Antarctobacter heliothermus: one gene and its partner. The protein of the gene in region 1 interacts with the protein of each later gene in a pairwise test. Links are inferred from orthologs where the notes say so. Each region holds a gene or a part of one and is shown on either strand. Other genes may lie near its edges. The genes, in order: ANTHELSMS3_RS03985 and trkA.

What was found.
Region 2: the proteins of ANTHELSMS3_RS03985 (region 1) and trkA interact in binary tests that used the Escherichia coli proteins (3 or more experiments, as listed by UniProt). The link is inferred for Antarctobacter heliothermus from one-to-one orthologs.

The regions. Positions count from the first base shown.
Region 1 is NZ_CP022540.1:820,466-827,273, reverse strand. The notes cover bases 2,523-5,343. They hold ANTHELSMS3_RS03985 (PTS sugar transporter subunit IIA), read left to right. Parts: upstream 2,523-3,611; coding sequence 3,612-4,076; downstream 4,077-5,343. Other genes in these bases: ANTHELSMS3_RS03980 (RNA ligase RtcB family protein), read left to right, coding at 4,333-5,343; hpf (ribosome hibernation-promoting factor, HPF/YfiA family), read left to right, coding at 2,986-3,549; lptB (LPS export ABC transporter ATP-binding protein), read left to right, coding at 2,523-2,718. Also shown: ANTHELSMS3_RS04010 (ribonuclease D), read left to right, coding at 227-841; ANTHELSMS3_RS04005 (hypothetical protein), read left to right, coding at 855-1,469; ANTHELSMS3_RS04000 (LptA/OstA family protein), read left to right, coding at 1,466-1,960; more of lptB, read left to right, coding at 1,957-2,522; more of ANTHELSMS3_RS03980, read left to right, coding at 5,344-5,460; ANTHELSMS3_RS03975 (peptide chain release factor-like protein), read left to right, coding at 5,457-6,074; ANTHELSMS3_RS03970 (sulfotransferase family 2 domain-containing protein), read right to left, coding at 6,181-6,808. UniProt on the Escherichia coli protein: Seems to have a role in regulating nitrogen assimilation.
Region 2 is NZ_CP022540.1:2,880,308-2,887,275, forward strand. Bases 2,813-5,793 are described here. They hold trkA (Trk system potassium transporter TrkA), read left to right. Parts: upstream 2,813-3,605; coding sequence 3,606-4,982; downstream 4,983-5,793. Other genes in these bases: ANTHELSMS3_RS13780 (GNAT family N-acetyltransferase), read right to left, coding at 3,013-3,480; ANTHELSMS3_RS13790 (TrkH family potassium uptake protein), read left to right, coding at 5,055-5,793. Also shown: ANTHELSMS3_RS13765 (sensor histidine kinase NtrY-like), read left to right, coding at 1-559; nitrogen assimilation response regulator NtrX, read left to right, coding at 584-1,999; ANTHELSMS3_RS13775 (hypothetical protein), read left to right, coding at 2,015-2,650; more of ANTHELSMS3_RS13790, read left to right, coding at 5,794-6,563; RNA chaperone Hfq, read left to right, coding at 6,700-6,939; GTPase HflX, read left to right, coding at 6,957-6,968. UniProt on the Escherichia coli protein: Part of the constitutive potassium transport systems TrkG and TrkH. May regulate the transport activity of TrkG and TrkH systems. Binds to NAD(+) and NADH.

The DNA of each region.
Region 1 (6,808 bases):
CTCACGAAATGTTTCAAAAGTGAAGAGAGCGTGAGGTGACTACCTCGATCGCGCCCGAATCGGGTCGGAATGATGTCTCTGATTCGCCCGATTGTGCCCATGATTTGCCCCACTTTTGCCATCAACCCGCAATTTGTGGCTCTGGCGGGCAGCGAGGCGGAGTTGAAAGCAGGCGGGGGCGCGGATATGTCGGGCCGGCAAACGGATGCGGCAGAAGGGGCGGATCGTGACCAATTATCTGTATCAGGGCGATTTGCCGGACGATCTGGATCTGGGGCCGGTGGTGGCCATCGACTGCGAGACCATGGGACTGAACCCGCACCGTGACCGGCTGTGTGTGGTGCAGCTGTCAGGGGGCGACGGCAACGCGCATCTGGTGCAGGTCGCCAAAGGGCAGGCCGAGGCGCCAAACCTTGCGCGGCTGTTGACTGATCCTGATGTGCTCAAACTGTTTCATTTCGGCCGATTTGACATCGCGGCAATGTATCATGCCTTTGGCGCGCTGGCGGCGCCCGTCTATTGCACCAAGATCGCCAGTCGCCTGATCCGCACCTATACTGACCGGCACGGGCTGAAGGCGCTGACCCAGGAACTGCTGGGCGTCGATATTTCCAAACAGCAACAGTCTAGTGACTGGGGCGCTGCCGAACTGACCGCAGCGCAACAGGACTATGCTGCCTCGGACGTGTTGCACCTACACCGCCTGCGCGCGGCGCTGAATGACATGCTGGAGCGTGAAGGGCGGCGCGACCTTGCGCAGTCCTGTTTCGATTTTCTGCCGACCCGGGCGATGCTTGACCTAGAGGGCTGGCCGGACACCGACATCTTTGCGCACGCCTGAGCCGGGGTAGGCGATGCGACGGGGGAATGGATTGTATTCGCGGGTGATCGCCTGGCTTAAGATCCTGCTGCCGCTTGCCGCATTGGCCATGCTGTCGACGCTTTTCTTGCTGTCGCGGCCGTCCGAGCCACTGCAAAACGTGCCTTTTGTTGAGGCCCTGAAAGAAAGCACCGCCGACGAACGGGTCAGTGCCCCCTATTATGCCGGCACGACCCCACGCGGCGACGTGCTGAGCGTGACCGCCAAATCCGTGCGTCCGCATGAGGATGGTCTCATCCGCGCCGATCAGCTTGAGGCGCGGATGCGCCTTGCGGATGGCAGCGAGATCACGGTGGATGCCGCTGCGGCCGATCTGAACGATGCCGACAGGCAGGCGTTGATGCAGGGCGGGGTGCGGATCGAAAGCTCGCAGGGATATGTGCTGCGGACCGAGGGTCTGTTGTCCAGTCTGGACCGGGTGGAGGCCGAGAGCCTCGGGCCGGTAGAGGGGGACGGGCCGGTGGGCCGCTTTGAAGCCGGACACCTGCGGATCGCCCCCGCCGGAGACGATGATGCCGTGCAATTGATGTTTTCCGGCGGCGTAAAGCTGGTATATCAACCGCCAGAACAAGAAAGTGTTGCCGAATGATCCGTTTTCTGTCTGTCGCCCTCATTCTGTCCCTCGCACCTGTGGGACTTTCCGCGCAAGGGGCCGAAGTGGCTTTTGGCGGATTGCAGCAGGATACCAGCGCCCCGGTCGAGGTGACGGCAGACGCGCTGCGGGTCAATCAGTCGGACGGAACGGCGCTATATACTGGAAATGTGCTGATCGCGCAGGGCCAGATGCGGTTGGCCGCGCCGCGCGTTCTGGTGGTCTATTCCGAACAGGCCGGGCGGATCAAACGGATGGAGGCGTCTGGCGGTGTGACCCTGGTCAGCGGATCAGAGGCGGCAGAGGCGCAGCGCGCCGACTATGACATCGAAGGCGGACAGGTCATCATGTCCGGCAACGTCCTGTTGACGCAGGGGCCCAGCGCGCTGACGTCGGAGCGGATGGTCGTCGATCTCAAGGATGGCACGGCACAGTTGACCGGCCGCGTGCGGACCGTTTTGCAGCAGGCGCCAGAGGAACAGCCGTGACCGCGCCCCCCGAATTGAGCGTAACCGAAGGCGACGTCGGCCTGAGGGTCTCTCATCTGCGCAAGAGCTATCGCAAGCGGGTCGTCATCCGCGACGTGAGTTTGCGCGTGGATCGCGGTGAGGTGGCCGCGCTGCTGGGTCCAAACGGTTCGGGCAAAACGACGTCGTTTTATGCGATTGCGGGGCTGGTGAACCCGGAAGGCGGACAAGTCCTGATTGACGGACGGGACGCGACCTTTTTGCCGATGTATCGGCGCGCGCGGCTGGGCATCGGCTATTTGCCACAAGAAATGTCGATCTTTCGCGGGTTGAGTGTCGAGGACAACATCGGCGCGGTGCTGGATATTGCCGAAAAGAGCGTCCACCGCCGCCGGGAACGGCTGGAAGAACTGCTGGGCGAATTTTCGATCGAACACCTGCGCCGCGCGCCCGCGCTGGCCCTGTCGGGCGGTGAGCGTCGCCGGGTCGAAATCGCGCGCTGTCTGGCCGCCAACCCCCGGTATCTGCTGCTGGACGAACCTTTTGCCGGGGTCGATCCGATCAGCGTGGGCGATATTCGCCACCTTGTTGCCGATCTCAAGACCCGGGGCATTGGCGTGCTGATCACCGATCACAACGTCCGCGAAACGCTGGAGATCGTCGACCGCGCCTATATCCTGCACGACGGGCAGGTGTTGATGTCCGGCACGCCAGAGGAAGTTGTGCAGAACGAAAACGTCCGGCGCGTTTATCTGGGTGAGAACTTTCGCTTTGGCTAAGTCCATGCATCCGTAGACAAAGGCATCCGGGAACAGTTTGTCGCCAGATGTTGCCGCTTCGCGGAGCGGTTTCCATTGACAGCACCGGGGGTTTCCAAGTCAAATAAACCTATGGTGCTTTGTATCGCGGCATGGCGACTTTGCTGGTTCCTCGTTTCCGAGGCTTGCTGCACGCATTCCGCGACATCGCGCCTTCCCTGAACCTGTGACGTCGCTGCGGGGCCGCTCCCCGAATCGGCGTTCGGGTGCATAAGAAAAGGACAAATAATGCGCTATCAGATCACGGGAAAACACATCGACATTGGCGACGCCCTTCAGGAGCACGTCACAACCGAACTGGGCAGCGTGCTGGACAAGTACGGTCAGCGCCCGACCGACGCGACGGTGGTTTTTTCGAAGGCGGCTCATGAATACCACTGCGAAGCGAACGTTCACCTGTCGAGCGGGCTGAACGCGGCCGCAAAGGGAAGTGCGACCGAGATTTATGCGGCGTTTGAGTCCTGCGCCGAAAAGATGGACAAGCAGCTGCGCCGTTACAAACGCCGGCTGAAGGATCATCACAAGGACCGCCCCGACCCGGTTGAACATATTGGGGCAGCCTCGTATATCCTCGCCAACGAAGCGGATTCGGGCGATGACGAACCTGAGACGCTACAGCCGATAATCGTGGCGGAGATGCAAACGCGCATTCCGTCGTTGTCGGTTGGGGAGGCCGTGATGCAGATGGAATTGGCGGGAGCGCCGGTCCTTGTGTTTCGAAACGAGAAAAAGGACGGCGTGAACGTCGTGTATCGGCGGGACGATGGCAACATCGGATGGATTGATCCATAAGGTCCAACCGCCACCGGAGCCCGATCCGCGCGACAACTGCGCCTCAGACACAGGCAAGACCCATGAAGTTTGTCGATCTCATCAAGCCGACGGCTGTGAAAGTTATCACTTCGACCTCCAGCAAGAAGCGCCTGATGCATGATGTCTCTGACTTGGCCGAAAGCGCGTATGGCCTGAGGTCACCGAATATCCTAGAGGCGCTGATGGAGCGTGAGGCACTGGGGCCGACAGGTGTCGGCCACGGTGTCGCCCTGCCGCATGCGCGGATTCAAGGAGTCGACTCCGTGGTGGGGGCCTTTATCCTGCTGGAGAAACCGATCGACTTTGACTCTGTCGATCGCCAGCCGGTGGATATCATCTTTGGCCTCTTCGCCCCCGAAGAGGCCGGGGTCGAGCACCTCAAGGCGTTGGCGCTGGTGTCGCGCAGCCTGCGTAACCCGGCGCTGTGCGCCAAATTGCGGGCCAATCCGGTGCCTGCGACGCTCTATACCATCCTGACCGCAGCCGAGGCCGAAAAGGCCGCCTGAGGCAAAGGGGCCACAGCGCCCCTATGGTCCGGAATTCCCCCGTTGGCGCAAAGGCGGCAGCGGGGTATACGCCCGTCGAACCGTCACACCCGATATAAAAGGAGGGCCGCACATGACCGCTATGCACATTGACGCCATTTCCTTGGATCGTCGGGGCCGCTGACCGTTTTGCCCTGCGGGGCAGGTTTCCAGCCCATCTGACGATCCGTCTTGCGGCCAAGTCTGGCCGTACCTCTGTTTTGAGAAAGACGGACCTATGGGCAATTCTCCCATTCGGACACCTGCGCGTGTCTGTGAATTCTATTCCGACAGTGCCTGGATCGAAGGCCGGGCGGTCGAGCAACTTCATGATGTCGCGGATTGGGCCGGGATGCGGGCGGTGGCCGCGTTTCCGGACCTGCACCCGGGCCGCTTTGGCCCCGTAGGTGGCGCGTTTCTGGCGGACCGGATCTATCCACAACTGATCGGGCCGGACATCGGCTGTGGCATGGCGCTGTTCCGGCTGGACCTGCCGCGCCGCAAGCTAAAGCTGGACAAGGCCGCGCGCCGGTTGCAGGCGCTGGAGACGGGCGCAGACCCCGCAACCGGTGCCGCGGCGATTGCCGGGACCGATGCGGCGCGGTTCGGCCCCTATGGACTGGGCACGCTGGGCGGCGGCAACCACTTTTGCGAGGTTCAGGTGGTCGATGCGCTGGCCGATCCGACAGTGGCATCCCGGTTGGGGCTGCAGGCAGGTGACCTATGCCTGCTGGTCCACAGCGGATCGCGCGGGCAGGGGGCGGCGGTATTCAGTGGCATTGCGGAAACCTGGAATGACGGGTTTGCGCCCGGCAGCGACGCGGCAGAGACCTACGTTGCCTTGCACGATGCGGCGCAGGTCTGGGCGCGGACAAACCGCGCGTTGATCGCCGAAGGCGCGGCAGAGGCGCTGCGCTGTGATGCGCGGCTGATCTGTGATGCGCCGCACAACCACCTTGAACGGCGGGCTGATGGCTGGCTGCACCGCAAAGGCGCGGCCGCGCCGGACAGGGGGCTGGCCCCGCTGGCCGGATCGCGGGACAGCCTCAGCTATCTCATGGCGGTGCCGGACGGCCCGCCAGAGGCATTGGGGTCTGTCTCACACGGGGCCGGGCGGCGCTATGACCGTGCGGCGATGCACGGGCGGATTCCCCGGGTAAAGTCGGAACTGGAGGCGATGCGCCAGACACGCTTTGGCGGGCGGGTGATCTGTACTGACCGTGATCTGCTGATCGAAGAGGCGGGCAGCGCCTACAAGGACACAGGCGCGGTGTTGCGCGACCTTGAAACCTTTGGCCTCGCAGAAGAGGTGGCCGCGTTTGCACCGCTGATCACCTTCAAGACCAGCAGGGAGGGCCGCCGATGACCTGTCTGTTGATCTCCAGCGGCAATGGACCGGGCGAATGCCAGCAAGCCACGGGCCATGTGCTGACGCGCATGAAAGAAGAGGCCGCGGAAATGGGCGTCACGCTGGATCTGGTTTGCCGTGGCGGTCGTAATGGGCCGGTATCTGCGGTGGCCGTGCTGTCCGGGGCGCGCGCCGACGATTTGGCCGCGCGCTGGACCGGGTCGTTGTTGTGGCGTTGCCCCAGCGCGCTGCGCCCGCGTCACAAACGCAAAACTTGGTTTGTGCAGGTCTTTCGCCTGCCTGATGCCGCGCGCGGTGCCGCAATCGACCCGCGCGCGGTCGAGATGGTGGCTATCCGCGCCGGAGGGCCGGGCGGGCAGCACCAGAACAAAACCTCCAGCGCGATCCGCGCGCGTTGGGGAGAGTATGCCGTTGTCGTCCGCGCCGAACGCTCACAGCATCAGAACCGACGTCTGGCACTTGCCCGCCTGCAGGCCTTGGCCGATGCCGACGCGGCAGAGGCGAAGGCCACACGGGACGGACAGGCGCATTGGCTGCATCATCAGGTCCAGCGCGGTGATCCGGTGCGGGTGTTTGACGGTCCGGGTTTTGTCGAAAGGGGGCAGCGGTAACAGGGGCGCCTTCGGGGCTCGTCGCTGCTTAAACACCCGAGAGGACGGGGCCAAAGGCAGGCGGGGCGCACTTGGATAGGTGCCCCGCTTTTGTGCTCAACCCGTCTCAGGCCCAATCATCGAAACCGAACATGACATAGTCACGCTGATAGGCATCACGGGCCAGCGTCTCAATCTGGTTGTCGTAGATCTCTGCCAGCGAATAGGGGGCGCTGTTGGCAACGGCCACCGGATCGGGCGGGTTTTCATGACCAACCTGCAGGGCAAGCGCGGGCAGATAGGCCTCCATCTCATCCTCGCGGACGATCATGTCGGGCAAGGTGAACTCTGCCATCCCCTCAAGGCACTGGGCCTGCGTGGCCCAATGTCCATCGACGCGCAACGCGGTCTGGCCGTTGAGGTTGGCCCTGACCCACGAAAGCCAGGCGGTGAATGCCTCGCGGTGCGCGTTCACATCGTAGTCGGCCCCCGGTTCCCCCTCGGGGATGGGAAAGCCATGCGCACGGCGCAGAACCTTGCGGATGCCGGGAAAGCTGCCCTTTTCGGTGGTCAGGATTTTGGAGCAAAAGGCATCATGCGCGCGCGCCAGTGGATGGCGGATCACGGTAAAGCTGCGGTGCCCGGGGCGGTCGCGCTTCCAGCCGCGCAGCGACCCTTGGGTGAACTTGTCGGCCAGCTTGCCCAGTCGCACACCGTCCAGCGCCGCCAGCCATTGCCGAACTGCGCGTTCCGGG
Region 2 (6,968 bases), 2.1 Mb from region 1 along the record:
TTCCGAATTTGCCCGCATGCCGGAACCCAACCGCAAGCCAGAAGATCTGGCCGCGCTGCTGCGTGAGGCGGTGCTGTTGCAGGAAACCGGCCAGCCCAACGTGCATTTCGATATGCAGATCCCGGATGAACCGATGTGGGCGGATCTGGACGCGGACATGATTGGCGGGCAGGCGCTGCTGAACCTGATCAAGAACGCGGGTGAGGCGATTGAAACGCTTCAGGAACAAGGCGCGCCAGAGGGCCACCAGCCTGAAGTCCGCGTCACGGCCGAGGTGGCCGAGGATGGCCGCGCTGAAATCCGTATCATGGACAACGGCATCGGCTTGCCCGAAGATCGGGCGCGGCTGTTTGAGCCTTATGTGACGACGCGGGACAAGGGCACCGGTCTGGGCCTGCCCATCGTTAAGAAGATCATCGAGGAACACGGCGGAACGCTGACGCTGGAAGACGCGCCAGCCTTTGCCGAGGGCGCCCGTGCGGGCGCCATGGCGGTCATCCGACTGCCGCTGAACCGTACAGCAGAGGCACACCGCGCCGATGCTTTGGAAGGTGTGTGAGTACCAGCGAATGAGAGGGCAGAGATGAGTGACATCCTGATTGTCGACGATGAGCGCGATATCCGCGAATTGATCGGGGATATCCTTGAGGACGAAGGCTATGCGACCCGGCTGGCTGCCAACAGTCAGGAGGCGATGACCGAAATCAACGCCGAACCGCCCGCGCTGCTGATCCTCGATATCTGGCTGAAGGACAGCAAGATGGACGGGATCGACATTCTCAAGACCGTCAAGCGCGACAACCCCGACATCCCGGTGGTGATCATCTCGGGTCATGGCAACATCGAGATCGCCGTGGCGGCGATCAAGCAGGGGGCCTATGATTTCATCGAAAAGCCGTTCAACATTGACCAGCTTCTGGTGGTGATCCGCCGCGCGATGGAGGCATCCTTGTTGCGCCGCGAAAACACCCAGCTGAAACGCGGCGAGGTGAAATCGGCCGAGATGATCGGCGACAGTGCGTCGTTCCGCGCGCTGATCAGCCAGTTGGACAAAGTGACCAAATCCAATGGTCGGGTGATGCTGACCGGTCCGGCGGGTGCGGGCAAAGAGGTCGCCGCACGCTATGTCCACGCCCAGTCGAACCGTGCCAAGGCCCCGTTCGTGACCGTTAACTGCGCGGGCGTAGAGCCTGAGATGATGGAGGCGATGCTGTTTGGCCGCGAAACCGCCAAGCGCGGGGTTGAGCCGGGGTTGCTAGAACAGGCGCATGGCGGCGTAGTCTATTTCGACGAGGTCGCCGACATGCCCAACGGCACCCAGTCCAAGATCCTGCGCGTGCTGGTCGATCAACAGTTCACCCGTGTGGGGGGCAACGACAAGGTGCGTGTCGACCTGCGGGTGATTTCCTCCACCAACCGCGACTTGCAGACAGAGATTGCCGCAGGCCGGTTCCGGGAGGAACTGTATCACCGGCTGAATGTGGTACCGATTGCGGTGCCCTCGCTGGCAGAACGGCGGGAGGACATCCCGGTGCTGGCAGAACATTTCATCGAACAATGCAACCGCGCCCAGGGATTGCCTCTACGCCAGATGACCGAAGAGGCGGTGGCCCTGATGCAGACCATGACTTGGCCCGGCAACGTTCGCCAGCTCAAGAACCTTGTGGAACGGGTGCTGATTCTGGGCGATGGCACCGGCCCGATCGAGGCCCGCGAACTGCCGCAGGACAGCGCGCCGGGTGAGGGGGCAGAGGACCGCGTGGTGCTTTCGGGCACGCTGGCGACCCTGCCGCTGCGCGAGGCGCGCGAGGCGTTTGAGCGCGAGTACCTGCTGACGCAGATCAACCGGTTTGGCGGCAATATCTCCCGCACGGCGTCGTTTGTCGGCATGGAACGCTCGGCCCTGCACCGCAAGCTGAAGTCGTTGGGGGTTGTGACCTCGGCCAAATCCGGCGCGCGGATCGCGCGGGTGGATGGCACCTATACCGAGGCGACCTGACGCGGAGGGGCCGCAATGATTGTGACGCGACGCGGCGCGCTGGTGCTGACGGGTCTTGCCCTTGCGGGCTGCGCGGCTCCGATCCCGGGTGATGGACCAAGTGGTGGGCCAGAAGTCGGACCAGATGAAAGCGACAAGCTGTCCTTTGCCGCGGGGGCGGAGGGGCAGTCCGCCAAGATCGCCGCGGTAGAACAGGCGATTCTGGCACTGGGACCGGTGGTTGCGCCCGATGAGGCGGCGGCAGTGGCGCGGATCGCCGTGGTCGAGCCGCTGAACTGGGCGCGCGACTGGGATGCGGTGGACCCGCCGCTGATCCACAACATCGCCGTCAACACCGGGGTCAAGCCGCGTGGGTTGTGCAAACACTGGGCCGATGATCTTGAGGCGCGCTTGCGACAGGAGGGGTTGCAGAGCCTCAGCCTGCACCGCGCCATCGCCAATGCTGACAATCTGCGCATCGAACATTCCACGGTGATCGTCTCAACCCGCGGGGCGGCGATGGACACCGGTTTGGTGCTGGACCCTTGGCGTATGGGGCAGGGGCGGTTGTGGTTCGGACGGGTGGTTGAAGATCCCAAGTACCGTTGGGTGCCCCGTGCCGAGGTCTTTGCCATGAAGCGGGCGCGCCGGGCGCGGCGCGACGGACTATAGCTGGGGATTATAGCAGCGGTTTCTGACTGCGGTTTCTGACTGAGGATTCTGACTGAGGATTCTGGCCGGGGGCGTCGTGCGGGACTCGTCCCGGCCCTGCGGGCCGCAACATCGCCCGCCCGCCAACCCCGCCTTGTCGCGCCTGACGGCGCGTTGGCCGCTTCGCGATTCACCCGTGAACAAGCCCGCCTGTTCCCCGAACCCATCTCTCGCTTTCTTGCTGCCTGAGCCACCCGCGAGCGGGCTGCAAGGGCAAGCCGCCTGAAGGCGGGGCAAAGCCCCCTTGCAGCCCGCCCCCGCGCGTCTCTTTTCGGCATCAAGCGAGAGATGGCTCCGGGGGAACAGGCTTTATCGTTGTTGGGTCAGAGGACGCGCGCCATGAGAGCCTCACCCTGTGCGATGTGGCCCGTGCGTGTGAACCCGTATCTTTCGTAAAGTGGCAGGGCCGAACCGGGGCCGTCGACCACGCTGAGGCTGGCGCGGCTTTGCCCCGATGCGCGGGCGAGGTCTAGGAAATGGCGCAGGGCGGTCTGGCCGTGGCCTTTGCCCTGATGCTGTCTGTCGATAAGCAGCCGCCAGAGGTAGAACATGTTGCTATCAATGCCGCTGTCCGGGTCCGGAGCGGCCTCCGGCAGGCCGAAATGGATCATGGACATCAGGCCGATGGGTGTGTCGCCGTCCCAGATGCTCAGGATCGTGCTGCCGGGTTCATAGGCCTGTTGCGCGATGGTCACGGCGGCTGGCGCCACAAAATCGCGCTGCGCGGGGTGGATCTCAAGCGCGCAGAGCGCCCGCAGGTTGGTGCGGGTGATGGGGCGAAACAGGGTCATGGCGGCAGTTTGTGCGCCGCGCACATGGGGCGCAAGACCCGGCTGCCCGTTGACGGCGCCGCGCCTGCATGCGAAGCGATAGGTTCAACCGCCGAAATTCGGCGCAGGGGCAGGCTCAAGAGCGCATGAAGGTCATCATTTGCGGGGCAGGGCAGGTCGGCTGGCAGATTGCCCGTCACCTCTCAGGAGAGCGGAACGACGTTACGGTTGTGGACAACAACCCCGACCTCGTACGGCGCGCCACCGATACGCTGGACGTGCAGGGAATTGCCGGTTTTGCCTCCTATCCCGACGTTTTGGAAAAGGCCGGGGCAAAAGACGCGGACATGGTGATTGCCGCGACCTATTCCGATGAGGTCAACATGGTGACCTGCCAGGTGGCGCATTCGGTCTTTGCGGTTCCGCGCAAGATTGCCCGCCTGCGCGCCGAAAGTTACCTGACGGCGATCTATTCCGACCTGTACCGGCGCGATCACCTGCCCATCGACGTGGTGATCAGCCCGGAACGCGAGGTGGCCGAGGCCGCGTTGCAGCGGCTTGCCGCGCCTGCCGCCTTTGACACAGAGACCTTTCTTGATGGCAAGGCCCAGCTCATGGGGCTGTCCATTGATGAGGGCTGTCCGATCGTAAACACGCCTCTGCGGCAGTTGACCGATTTGTTTTCGACCCTGCGGTCGGTTGTGGTTGGGGTGCGCCGTGAGGGGCAGTTGTTTGCGCCGGAGTCGGGCGACCAGCTGTTCGTGGGCGACAGTTGCTACGTTGTGGTGCATTCCGAGGACGTGCAGCGCACCATGGAGATTTTCGGAAAAGCGCACCGCAAGCAGGAGCGCGTGGTGATTGTCGGCGGCGGCAATGTCGGCCTGTCGGTGGCGCGTGCACTGGAGGCGGGCAAGACCCGCATCCGCGCCAAGATGATCGAACGCAACCGCAAGAACGCCGAACGCGCCGCCGAGGAGCTGGAGCGCACCATCGTGTTGCACGGCGACGGGTTGGATGCCGCATTGCTGGTCGAGGCGGGAGTGGCGCGCGCCGATGCGGCGCTGTGCGTGACCGATGACGATAAGGTTAACATGCTGGCTGCCGTGCGTGCCAAGGCGGCAGGCTGTCCCATGGTGATCGCGCTGATCAACGACCCCACGCTGGTGCCGCTGATGGAACCTTTGGGCATCGACGCCTACATCAACCCGCGCTCTACGACTGTCAGTTCGATCCTGCGGCACATTCGGCATGGGCGCGTCAGCCAAGTCTATTCCATCGGCGACGCCGAGGCAGAGGTGATCGAAGCCGAAGTCATGTCGACCTCGCCCATCGCGGGCAGCCTAATCCGTGAGATCGATTTCCCCGAAGGTGTGTTGGTGGGGGCGGTCCGCAAAGGGGATAGGGTGGTCAAGCCGACCGGCACGTTGCGTATCGAGGAGGGCGATCAGATCGTGATCTTTGCCCTGACTGGAGACGTGGCAGAGGTCGAACGCCTGTTGCAGGTCTCGATTGACTTCTTCTAGGCGCATGTACGGGCAGGGGGCAATTGCGGCCGTCTCTGCGATACCCGGCCTTTGTTGGGCGGGGGACGTGCGATGAAGGCCATCGCGGGAATGCCGCTGTTTTTGTTGATGACGGGGCTGGGTGCGGCCTCGATGCTTCTGCCGGCCGCCTTTGCCTATGCGATCGAGGATTTCCACGACGCGCGGACGTTTTTCTATGGCGCTCTGCTGGGGTTGATCCTGACCGCACTGGTGGCGCTGGCGCTGGGCAACCAGCGCCACAATGAAAGCGCGTTGCGGCAGTTGGTGGCATTGGCGGCGGGTTTCGTCTTTTTGCCATTGATGTTTGCGGTGCCTTTCCACGAGGCGGTGCGCACCACCAGCTTTGGCAGTGCTTATTTCGAGATGGTGTCCAGTTTCACCACCACCGGGGCAACGCTTTTTGATGCCGCGCGGCTGTCGGGGCCGGAACATCTGTGGCGGGTGCAGGTGGGATGGATGGGGGGGTTGGTGATGTGGATCGCTGCCTCTGCCATCTTGGCTCCCTTGGCGCTGGGGGGCTTTGAGGTGACCGCCAGCGGAGAACCGGGCCAGTCCATGGCCGAGGGCGCGACGAACTCTGGCCCCACTGCGCCCAGCCAGCGCCTGATGCGCAGCGCAGAGACGCTGTTTCCGATCTATGCGGGGCTGACGCTGGCACTGACGGTTATGTTGTTGGTGGCAGGCGACCCGCCTTTGGTGGCGCTCAGCCATGCGATGTCGATCCTGTCGACCTCGGGGATCACACCGTTGTCGTCTCTGGGGGCCGCGCCCAGCGGGCTGGGCGGTGAGATGGTGTTGTTTTGCTTTTTCTTCTTTGCCCTGTCGCGGATGACCTTTTCGACCGACACCCGACAGGAGCGAGGGCTGTATTTCGACCCCGAATTCCGGCTGGGCGTGATCATCGTCGTCTCTGTGCCGCTGCTGCTGTTCCTGCGCCATTGGGTTGCCTCGTTCGACGTGGGAGAGGAACAGAACTGGATCGCCGGTCTGCGCGCGCTTTGGGGCGGGTTGTTCACCGCTGCGTCCTTTCTGACCACCACCGGTTTTGTCAGCGGCGACTGGGACACGGCGCAGGACTGGTCCGGCCTGCCGACGCCGGGGATCATCCTGATGGGTTTGGCGCTGGTAGGCGGCGGCGTGGCGACCACGGCGGGTGGGGTCAAGCTGATGCGCGTCTATGCACTGTACCTGAACGGCAAGCGTGAGATCGAAAGGCTGGTCCACCCCCATTCGGTCGGGCGCGCCGGGCCGATGGGGCGACGGATTCGTCGTGAGGGGGCCTTTATCGCTTGGGTCTTTTTCATGTTCTTTGCGGTCACACTGGCCGGCTTGACCATGGTTCTGGGGATCTACGGCGTCGATTTCGAACGCGCCATTGTGCTGACCATCGCCACATTGTCCAACACCGGCCCGCTGATTGGCGCGGCTCCGGCGCGGGTCATCGACCTTGCCGCCATGCGCTGGGACGCGCATCTGATCCTGTGCGGGGCCATGGTGTTGGGGCGGTTGGAATTGCTGGCAATCATCGTCATGATCAGCCCGGACCTGTGGCGTGAATAGTTGCGCGCAAACACGACTCAGGCAAGCGCCTGCCGATTTCCCGGATTTTCGGCTGGAAACTCCCGCAAGGGCAATCCATACTTGTCACAACGAGGGTGGCCCGGCGCGCGGGCCCGGCAAGAATAAAGGCAATTCAATGGCTTCTGACAGACAGAACCTGCAGGACGCATTTCTTAATCACGTTCGCAAGACCAAGGTACCCGTGACAGTCTTCCTGATCAACGGGGTCAAACTGCAGGGGGTCATCACCTGGTTTGATAATTTTTGCGTCCTGTTGCGCCGCGACGGGCAATCGCAGCTTGTGTACAAGCACGCAATTTCGACCATCATGCCCAGCCAGCCGATCAACCTGTATGACGGCGAAGGGGACGCGTGAAGGAACACGCTGCGCCCGTGACCCGCGCT